Regions from separate parts of the Micromonospora sp. NPDC047620 genome, predicted to be linked through region 2. Evidence: predicted binding sites of a transcription regulator. Region 2 holds the regulator's gene; each other region holds the start of a gene.
What was found. The regulator HrcA, encoded in region 2, represses chaperone genes, less so after heat shock. The targets are predictions, from matches to a motif close to GGTTNGCACNCTCNNNNNGAGNGTGCNAACC.

Region 1 (3,271 bases), on a different contig from region 2:
GGCCGTGACCCGGCTCGATGTTGCGGACGTGCTCGACGACCACGCCGCCCTCGAGGCCGGCGTTGACGGCGATCTGCCGCAGCGGGGCGTCCAGCGCGATCTTGACGATCTGCGCGCCGGTCGCCTCGTCGCCGGTCAGGTCCAGCTTGTCGAAGGCGGTCTTGCCGGCCTGCACCAGCGCGACGCCACCACCCGGGACGATGCCCTCCTCGACGGCGGCCTTCGCGTTGCGGACGGCGTCCTCGATGCGGTGCTTGCGCTCCTTCAGCTCGACCTCGGTGGCCGCGCCGACCTTGATCACCGCGACGCCGCCGGCCAGCTTGGCCAGCCGCTCCTGCAGCTTCTCGCGGTCGTAGTCGGAGTCGCTCTTGTCGATCTCGGCCCGGATCTGGTTGACCCGGCCCTGGATCTGCTCGGCGTCGCCGGCACCGTCGACGATGGTGGTCTCGTCCTTGGTCACCACGACCTTGCGGGCGCGGCCCAGCATGTCGAGGCCGACGGCGTCCAGCTTGAGGCCGACCTCCTCGCTGATGACCTGGCCACCGGTGAGGATGGCGATGTCGGCCAGCATGGCCTTGCGGCGGTCACCGAAGCCCGGCGCCTTGACGGCGACCGACTTGAAGGTGCCCCGGACCTTGTTGACGACCAGGGTGGCCAGGGCCTCGCCCTCGATGTCCTCGGCGATGATCAGCAGCGGCTTGCCCGACTGCATGACCTTCTCGAGGATCGGGAGCAGGTCCTTGACCGACGAGATCTTGCTGTTGACGATCAGGAGGTAGGGGTCGTCGAAGACGGCCTCCATGCGCTCCGGGTCGGTCATGAAGTAGGCCGAGATGTAGCCCTTGTCGAAGCGCATACCCTCGGTGAGCTCCAGCTCCAGGCCGAAGGTGTTGCTCTCCTCGACGGTGATGACGCCTTCCTTGCCGACCTTGTCCATCGCCTCGGCGATGATCTCGCCGACGGTGCTGTCACCGGCGGAGATGGAGGCGGTGGAGGCGATCTGCTCCTTGGTCTCGACGTCCTTGGCGAGCTTGGACAGCTCCTCCGAGACGCTGGCCACGGCGGCCTCGATGCCCCGCTTCAGGGCCATCGGGTTGGCACCGGCGGCCACGTTGCGCAGACCCTCGCGGACGAGGGCCTGGGCCAGGACGGTCGCCGTCGTCGTGCCGTCACCGGCCACGTCGTCGGTCTTCTTGGCGACCTCCTTGACCAGCTCGGCGCCGATCTTCTCGTAGGGGTCCTCGAGCTCGATCTCCTTGGCGATGCTCACACCATCGTTGGTGATGGTGGGGGCACCCCACTTCTTCTCGAGCACGACGTTGCGGCCCTTGGGGCCGAGGGTCACCTTCACGGCGTCGGCGAGCTGGTTCATGCCCCGCTCGAGGCCCCGGCGCGCCTCTTCGTCGAACGCGATCATCTTGGCCATACGGCGTTGTCCTCCTGGACACTCACGGGCCACCCGGAGGTTGTGTCCCGGATGGGCCGCCTGGTGTACGCACCTTGGGGACGTCGCCACCTGGCGACGACGACGTCTCCTCGGCCGGGCCGGATAGCCCGCGACGACCGGCCATGTGCCGCACCGACGTGTGGACGCCCGTGCGGCCGTGGCCCTACCGCCCCGACCATTGGCACTCACGGTATGCGAGTGCCAATGACTTGTTTAGCACTCTCCCCTGCCGAGTGCAAGCACGCCCGCCCCGCTCAGCCGAGTTCACCGGCCAGCCGCGCGCTGTCCACCGGCCCCTCGTGGGCGCGCTGCTCGGCGTACGTGACGACCAGGCCGACCAGTTGGGCGAGGTGGATGGGCAGGCCCAGCACGCCGCCGAGCACCGCCACCGCGATCGCGCCCACCGCCGTGCCCGGCGACTCCAGCGGGGTGACGCCGAACGGCAGCGAGCCGATGCCCTCCACCAGGCCGGCCGCCCCGCCCCCGACGATCACCGCCGCCGCGACGAGCGCCACCCGGCCGAGCAGCAGGCCCAGCCGGTCGTGGAACATCCGGTACGAGCGGCCGATCGGGTGCTGCCGCTCGAAGAGGTAGACCGGGCCGGCCATGCTCAGCGCGAAGGCGAAGTAGATGCCGGGAATGACGCAGAAGCACACCCCGATCCCGATGATCACGCTCATCAGCAGGGTCCAGCCCCAGAGGCCCGGCGCCCGGCGCAGGCCGTAGCCCAACGCGGCGCCGACGGTCACCGGCTGGCCGGCCGCCTGCCGCGCGACCACCCAGGTGCCGGCGGCCCAGCCGAGGCTCTGCACCAGGCCGAAGAGCAGGGCGCCGCCGATCAGCACGGCCATCATGGTGCCCAGGTCGGCCAGGAAGGTGTCGGGCAGCGCGGCCGGGTCGTCGGCCATCGACTCGTCCCACCGGGCCGACGGGTCGACCACCAGCGCGAGCACCGACAGCAGCACGGCCGGCAGCACCTGGGTGAGCAGCAGGATCGGCAGCAGCGGCTTCCAACCCCGGCGCACCACGCCGACGCACCGGTCGAACCAGCCGCTCACGCCGCCGCCGGGCGGGGTGACCAGCGGGTCGGCCGGGTCGAGGCCGTGGCCGGGCGGGTACCACCCGTGGACCGGCTGCCCCGGGTACGCGACCGGCTGCCCCGGGTACACGACCGGCGCGCCCGGGTACCACGGCTGCCCGCCGTACGGGCCGGAGCCCACCGGGTACCCGCCGGTGGGCGGCAAGACCCACCCCTGCGGTTGCTGCGCGCCCGGCGGGGGCACGACGCCCGGCTCGCCGTCGGCCGCGGTCGCGGGCGGGGGCGTGACCGCCGGCTCCCCGGAGGGTGCGGGCGTGGTCGTGCCAGGCGGCGGCGCGGTCGGATCGCCGGCCGCGGCGGGGCCGGGATCTTCCGGCGGCGTGGCCTGGGGCGGCTGGTCGGACATGAACCCTCCTCAGCGACGGCTGGAACGGCTCACGATCTTTCCTGCCCGGGCACCCGCACCGCAGCCCCGCCCCGGCGGGCGGGGGGGTCAGGCGATGACGCGTACGCGCTCGGCCTGGGGCCCCTTCTGGCCCTGGGCGATCTCGAACTCCACCCGTTGGCCGTCGTCCAGCGCCTTGTAGCCGTCCATCTCGATCGCGGAGAAGTGGACGAAGACGTCCTGCCCGCCGTCGACGGCGATGAAGCCGTAGCCCTTTTCGGCGTTGAACCACTTCACGGTGCCCTGTGCCACGGTCCACTTCCTCACTCTGCACGGCGTTCCACAACCCGGAGGCCGGCGGACCGGCACCGGAGGACCACCGAACCGGCGGTCGGGGAGG
Region 2 (3,271 bases):
CGACGACGCCGGCCGGGCCGGTGCCGAGCGGGCGCTCGCCGACGGCCTGCTGGCCGGCCCCGACCACGCGGCGGGCCGGGCCGTGCTGACCCTGCGGGGGCGGCTGCTCGCCGACGCGGTCGTCCGCGACCTGCTGCCCTGAGGCGGGCAGGCCTCCGCCGTGTGGTGGCGCGGGCGGCAGGCCTCCGCCGTGTGGCGGCGCATGGCCGGGGGACGGCCGGCCCGGCTCACCTGGTGAAGCTGTAGGCCATCGGGTAGCGGTAGAGCACGCCCTCGTTGGCCTTGACCCCGGCGACGATCCCGAAGATCAGCGGCACCAGCCAGACGAGCATCGGGACGAAGAACAGGATCCCGCAGGTGATCAGGGTGAGCACCCAGCTCAGCACGCCCACGACCGCCCAGGTGATCTGGAAGTTCAGCGCCGCGACGGCGTGCGCCCGGACGGTCGGCGACTGTTGCCCCCTGGCCATCAGCGCGATGAGCGGCGCGACCCAGCCGAGCAGGCCGCCGCCGACGACCACCCCGGCCGCGCCGCCGAAGTGGGCGATCAGGGCCCAGTTCTTGTCCTCGTTGTTGGCGTAGCCGCCGGTGGGGGCGCCGTAGCCGCCGCCGGTCGGATAGCCGACCCCCGGCGGGGGGTAGCCGCCCGGCGGGGGATAGCCCCCGGGCGGCGGGTAGCCACCCGGCGGAGGGTAGCCGCCCGACGGCGGTTGGTCACCGGTGGGCGGCGGATAGCCGCCGGGCGGGGGATAGCCGCCCGGGCCGGGTGCCCCGGACAGTGGTGCGGTGGGTTCGTCGGAGCCGGCCGGCCCGGGAACCCCCGACGGAGCGGCCGGGTCCGGCAGGTCGCCGGGGTCCCCCGCTCCGGGAGGGCGAGGTGGTTCAGTCATGGACGTCACGGTAGGGGCCGCGGGCAAGGCCGCACCAGAGCGACTCCGACCGGGATGTCCGGATGATCGGCTCTGGCGCCGCCGCCTCCACGGGCGGTGTGGCGCCGGTCGGATCGCCGTCCCAGGTTGATCATCGCGTCGGCGGGCGTGTCGACGTAGACTGGCACTCGTCTGTAGCGAGTGCCAGCAACCCGCCCGCCCCTCGGGGCGCGGGAGGTCCGACGTGCGACAGGAGGTGGGGAACGATGGGTCTCGACGACCGCAAGCTCGCCGTGCTGCGCGCGATCGTCGAGGACTACGTCGCCACGCAGGAGCCCGTCGGCAGCAAGGCGCTGGTCGAGCGGCACCAGCTCGGGGTCTCCCCGGCGACCGTCCGCAACGACATGGCCGTGCTGGAGGAGGAGGGCTACATCCGCCAGCCGCACACCAGCGCCGGCCGGGTGCCCACCGACCGCGGCTACCGGCTCTTCGTGGACCGGCTGTCCAGGGTCAAGCCGCTCAGCCCGGCCGAGCGCCGCGCGATCGAGCGCTTCCTGGTCGGCGCGGTCGACCTCGACGACGTGGTGCACCGCACCGTACGGCTGCTGGCGCAGCTGACCCGGCAGGTCGCCGTGGTGCAGTACCCGAGCCTGGCCCGCTCCTCCGTCCGCCACCTGGAGCTGGTGCCGATCTCCACGACCCGGCTGATGCTGGTCATGATCGCCGACACCGGCCGGGTCGAGCAGCGGCTGGTCGAGCTGCCCGGGCCGATCCCCGCCGACGACGTCACGGACCTGCGCCGGCTGGTCAACGAGAAGCTGGTCGGCACCCGGCTGTCCGAGACCCCGCCGCTGGTGCAGGCGCTGGTCGACGAGTCGGTGCCGCACCTGCGGCCGGCCATGGCCACCCTCTCCACCGTGCTGCTGGAGACGCTGGTCGAGCGGCACGAGGAGCGGATCGCGCTGGCCGGCACGGCCAACCTCACCCGCGGCGGCCTGCTCGACTTCCAGGGCTCGCTGCGCCCCATCCTGGAGGCGTTGGAGGAGGAGGTCGTGCTGCTCAAGCTCATCGGTGAGGCGGAGCCGAGCACGACCCGGGTGCTGATCGGCGATGAGAACGAGATCGACAACCTGCGCGCCGCCTCGGTGGTCAGCACCGGCTACGGGCCGGGCGCGACGATCGTGGCCGGGCTCGGCGTGCTCGGGCCGACCCGGATGGACTACCCCGGCACCATCGCCACGGTGAGGGCCGTGGCACGCTACGTGGGCGAGCTGCTGGCCCAGAACTGACCAGTCAGGGCCGACGGCCGACTCCGGCCGACGACCGGCGCAACGCGAGACGAACATGAGGACACGGAACGCAGTGGCCAGGGACTACTACGGCATTCTCGGGGTGAGCCGGGAAGCCTCCGACGACGAGATCAAGCGCGCCTACCGGAAGCTGGCGCGGCAGTTCCACCCGGACGTCAATCCGGACCCGGAGGCACAGGAGAAGTTCAAGGACATCAACGCCGCGTACGAGGTCCTCTCGGACGACCGGAAACGGCAGATCGTCGACCTGGGCGGCGACCCGCTCGCCCCGGGCGGCGGGGGCGCGGGCGGCCCGGGCGGCCCCGGCGGCGCCGGCCCGTTCGTCGGCTTCCAGGACATCATGGACGCGTTCTTCGGCGGCGCGGCCGGCGGGTCGCGGGGCCCGCGACCGCGGACCCGGCCGGGCGCCGACGCGATCCTGCGGCTGGAGCTGGACCTGAACGAGACCGCGTTCGGCGTCGAGGCGCCGATCACCGTCGACACCGCCGTGCTCTGCACCACCTGCTCCGGCGCCGGCACCGCGGCCGGCACCCACCTGGCCACCTGCGAGGCGTGCGGCGGCCGGGGCGAGGTGCAGTCGGTGCAGCGCACCTTCCTCGGTCAGGTGGTCTCCGCCCGCCCCTGCACCGTCTGCCAGGGCTACGGCACCACCATCCCGCACCCCTGCCCGACGTGCGCCGGCGACGGCCGCGTCCGCACCCGGCGTTCGCTGACCGTCAAGATCCCCGCCGGGGTCGAGGACGGCATGCGCATCCGGCTGGCCCAGCAGGGCGAGGTCGGCCCGGGCGGCGGCACCGCCGGCGACCTCTACGTCGAGATCCACGAGCGGCCGCACGACGTCTACTCCCGCAAGGGCGACGACCTGCACTGCCGGGTCACCGTGCCGATGACCGCCGCCGCCCTCGGCACCCGGCTGACCATCAAGACGCTGGACAGCGAGGAGACGGTCGACGTCAAGGCCGGCACCCAGCCGGGCAGCACGCTGCGGCTGCGCGCCCGGGGCGTGCCGCACCTGCGCGGCACCGGCCGGGGCGACCTCTACGTCCACCTCGACGTGCGCACCCCGACAAAGCTCGACGCCGACCAGGAGCG
Region 3 (3,271 bases), on a different contig from region 2:
GCCGGACAGCTTGGCCAGCCGCTCGGCGAGCTTCTCCCGGTCCCAGTCGGAGTCGGAGGCCTCGATCTCCTTGCGGATCTGGGCCACCCGGTCCGCGACCTCGCTCGCCTGGCCGCCGCCGTCGACGATCGTGGTGTTCTCCTTGTCGACCACCACGCGGCGGGCGCTGCCGAGCACCTCCAGGCCCACCTGGTCGAGCTTGTAGCCCAGCTCCGGGGCGACCAGCTCGGCGCCGGTGAGGATCGCCATGTCCTGGAGCATCGCCTTGCGGCGGTCGCCGAAGCCGGGGGCCTTGACCGCGCAGACCTTGAGGGTCTTGCGGATCGAGTTGACCACCAGGGTGGACAGCGCCTGGCCCTCGACGTCCTCGGCGATGATCAGCAGCGGCTTGCTGTCCTGGAGGACCTTCTCCAGCAGCGGCAGCAGCTCCTCGATCGCCGAGATCTTCTGGGTGGTGATCAGGATGTACGGGTCCTCCAGGACCGACTCCTGCCCCTCCACGTCGGTGACGAAGTTCGGCGAGATGAAGCCCTTGTCGAACTGGAGGCCCTCGGTGACGTCCAGCTCGGTGGTGAGCGCGGAGCCCTCCTCGACGGTGATGACACCGTCGCGGCCGACCCTCTCCATCGCCTCGGCGATCAGCTCGCCGATGGTGGCGTCCTGCGCGGAGATGGTCGCGACGTGCGCGATCGACTTCTTGTCGGCGACCTCGACCGCGCGGCCGAGCAGCGCCTCGGAGACCTTGGCGGCCGCCGCGTCGATGCCCCGCTTGAGGCCGGTCGGGTTGGCGCCGGCGGCCACGTTGCGCAGGCCCTCGCGGACCATCGCCTGGGCCAGCACGGTGGCGGTGGTGGTCCCGTCGCCGGCGACGTCGTTGGTCTTGGTCGCCACCTCCTTGACCAGCTGCGCGCCGAGGTTCTCGTACGGGTTGGTGAGCTCGATCTCCTTGGCGATGGTCACGCCGTCGTTGGTGATCGTGGGCGCACCGAATTTCTTGTCCAGGACGACGTTGCGCCCGCGCGGGCCGAGGGTCACCTTGACCGCGTCCGCGAGGGCGTTGACACCGTGCTCGAGCAGGTGCCGGGCGTCGTCCGAGAAGCTCAGGATCTTCGCCATGAATGTCCCTTCGAAGCGACGCTGCCCCGGCCCGGCGAGCCGGACCGGGGCAACGACACTGATCGGTTGCTTACTTCTCGATGACCGCGAGGACGTCGCGGGCGGAGAGCACCAGGTACTCCTCGCCGGCGTACTTGACCTCGGTGCCGCCGTACTTCGAGTAGATGACGGTGTCGCCGACCTTGACGTCAACCGGGATCCGGTTGCCCTTGTCGTCGACGCGGCCCGGGCCGACAGCGAGGACGGTGCCCTCCTGCGGCTTCTCCTTGGCGGTGTCGGGGATCACGATGCCCGACGCCGTGGTGGTCTCAGCCTCGTTCGCCTGGACCAGGATCCGGTCCTCGAGCGGCTTGATCGCAACCTTGGTCGCGGTAGTCACGGGCATACCCTCCTGGGGTACTGGTTTCGTTACCGGCCGGCGAGCCGACCAGCGTCAATCTGCCACATGCCACCGGGCGGGGCCGTCGTCGCGGGTGCCGGTCCGCCTGGCGTTCAGCGCCCAGGCCTGACGGCCCGGAAGCTGGCACCCTCGGGGTGAGAGTGCTAATCGCAGGTTATTCCTCGGCTAGCACTCCGTCAAGGAGAGTGCCAACCCGCCGGGCGGCGCGTCGGGCCGGGCGGCCAGAATGACCGCGTGGACCTCGACCAGTTCGCCGCCCTGCGTACGCCCGAGGGGTCGGTCGCGCTCGACGCGGCCGCGCGGGTGGCCGGCGGCGACCCGCTGGCCGCGGCGGCGGCGCTCCGCTCGGCCGGGATGCCGCCCGCGCTGGCGGCGGCCGCACTCACCCAGGCCGAGCTGCGCCGCCGGGCGGTCGGCAAGTTCGGGCCGGCGGCGGCGGGGATGTTCCTGACCCGGGCCGGACTGGAGCAGGCCACCCGCGGCGCCGTCGCGGCGCGGCGCGCGCGCCGGCTGCGCGCCGCCGGCGTGCGCACCCTGGCCGACCTCGGGTGCGGCCTCGGCGCGGACGCGCTCGCCGCCGCCCGGGCCGGTATCCGGGTGTACGGGGTGGAGGCCGACCCGTTGACCGCCGCGATGGCCGCCGCCAACGCGGAGGCGGCCGGGCTGGCCGAGCTGTTCACGGTGGAGTGCGGCGACGCCACGGCGTTCGACGTCAGCCGGGTCGACGGGGTGTTCTGCGACCCGGCGCGGCGGAAGGCGGGCACCGGGCGGCGGGTCTTCGACCCGAACGCCTACTCCCCGCCCTGGGACTTCGTCGTCGGCCTGGCCGCGCGGGTGCCGTACACGGTGGTGAAGGTGGCGCCCGGGATCGACCACGCGCTGATCCCCGCGGGCGCCGAGGCGGAGTGGGTGAGCGCGGACGGCGACCTGGTCGAGGCGGCGCTGTGGTGCGGCCGGCTCGCCGAGGTCCCCCGCCGGGCCACCCTGCTGCGCGGTGCCGCCGCGCACGCGCTGACCGGCTCCGGCGACGCCGAGGCGCCGGTCGGGCCGATCCGTCGCTTCCTGTACGACCCGGACCCGGCGGTGGTCCGCGCGCACCTGGTCGCGGAGCTGGCCGGTGCCCTCGGCGCGACGCTGGCCGACCCGAGCATCGCCTACCTCTACGCGGACGCCCCGGCGGCGACCCCGTTCGCCCGCCGCCTGGAGGTCACCGACGTGCTGCCGTTCTCGCTGAAGCGGCTGCGGGCGCTGCTGCGGGAGCGTCGGGTCGGGCGGGTGGAGATCCTCAAGCGCGGCTCCGCGCTGGAGCCGGAGAAGCTGCGGCGGGACCTGCGGCTGGCCGGCGACGAGGCGGCCAGCCTGGTGCTGACCCGGGTGGCCGGCGCGCCGACGGTGCTGGTCTGCCGCCCGGCCGGGTAGCCGGCCTTATCGGCTCGCGGGTCACCCGGACCCGGGTTAGCTTGACGGTCATGGCGGGACAGGGCACTCCGGCGACCGCGCTGCTGACGAAGCGGAAGATCGCCCACAGCACGCATCCGTACGACGTCTCCCCCGACGCGCCGAACTACGGCGCGCTGGTCGCGACGGCGCTGGGGGTGCCGCCGGAGCGGGTGTTCAAGTCGCTGGTCGCCGAGGTCGACGGCGCGCTGACCGTGGCGGTCGTGCCGGTCACCGGCGAGCTGGACCTCAAGGCGCTCGCCGCGGCGGTCGGCGGCAAGCGGGCCGCCATGGCCGACCGGGCGGTGGCCGAACGGG

Region 1: groL (chaperonin GroEL) is a predicted target of HrcA. The motif match lies at 1,624-1,654, and genes of this name have one in related genera.
Region 3: groES (co-chaperone GroES) is a predicted target of HrcA. The motif match lies at 1,635-1,665, and genes of this name have one in related genera.

What each region holds. Positions count from the first base shown of each region.
Region 1 covers NZ_JBIDDG010000013.1:94,448-97,718, reverse strand. The annotation lists gene groL (chaperonin GroEL) at 1-1,426, opposite strand, end outside; gene ACGF5C_RS17920 (hypothetical protein) at 1,702-2,892, opposite strand; gene ACGF5C_RS17915 (cold-shock protein) at 2,980-3,183, opposite strand.
Region 2 covers NZ_JBIDDG010000024.1:37,039-40,309, reverse strand. The annotation lists gene hemW (radical SAM family heme chaperone HemW) at 1-142, shown strand, start outside; gene ACGF5C_RS25525 (DUF4870 domain-containing protein) at 228-890, opposite strand; gene hrcA (heat-inducible transcriptional repressor HrcA) at 1,136-2,158, shown strand; gene dnaJ (molecular chaperone DnaJ) at 2,232-3,271, shown strand, end outside.
Region 3 covers NZ_JBIDDG010000002.1:214,169-217,439, forward strand. The annotation lists gene groL (chaperonin GroEL) at 1-1,116, opposite strand, end outside; gene groES (co-chaperone GroES) at 1,187-1,501, opposite strand; gene ACGF5C_RS03280 (methyltransferase domain-containing protein) at 1,751-2,935, shown strand; gene ybaK (Cys-tRNA(Pro) deacylase) at 2,986-3,271, shown strand, end outside.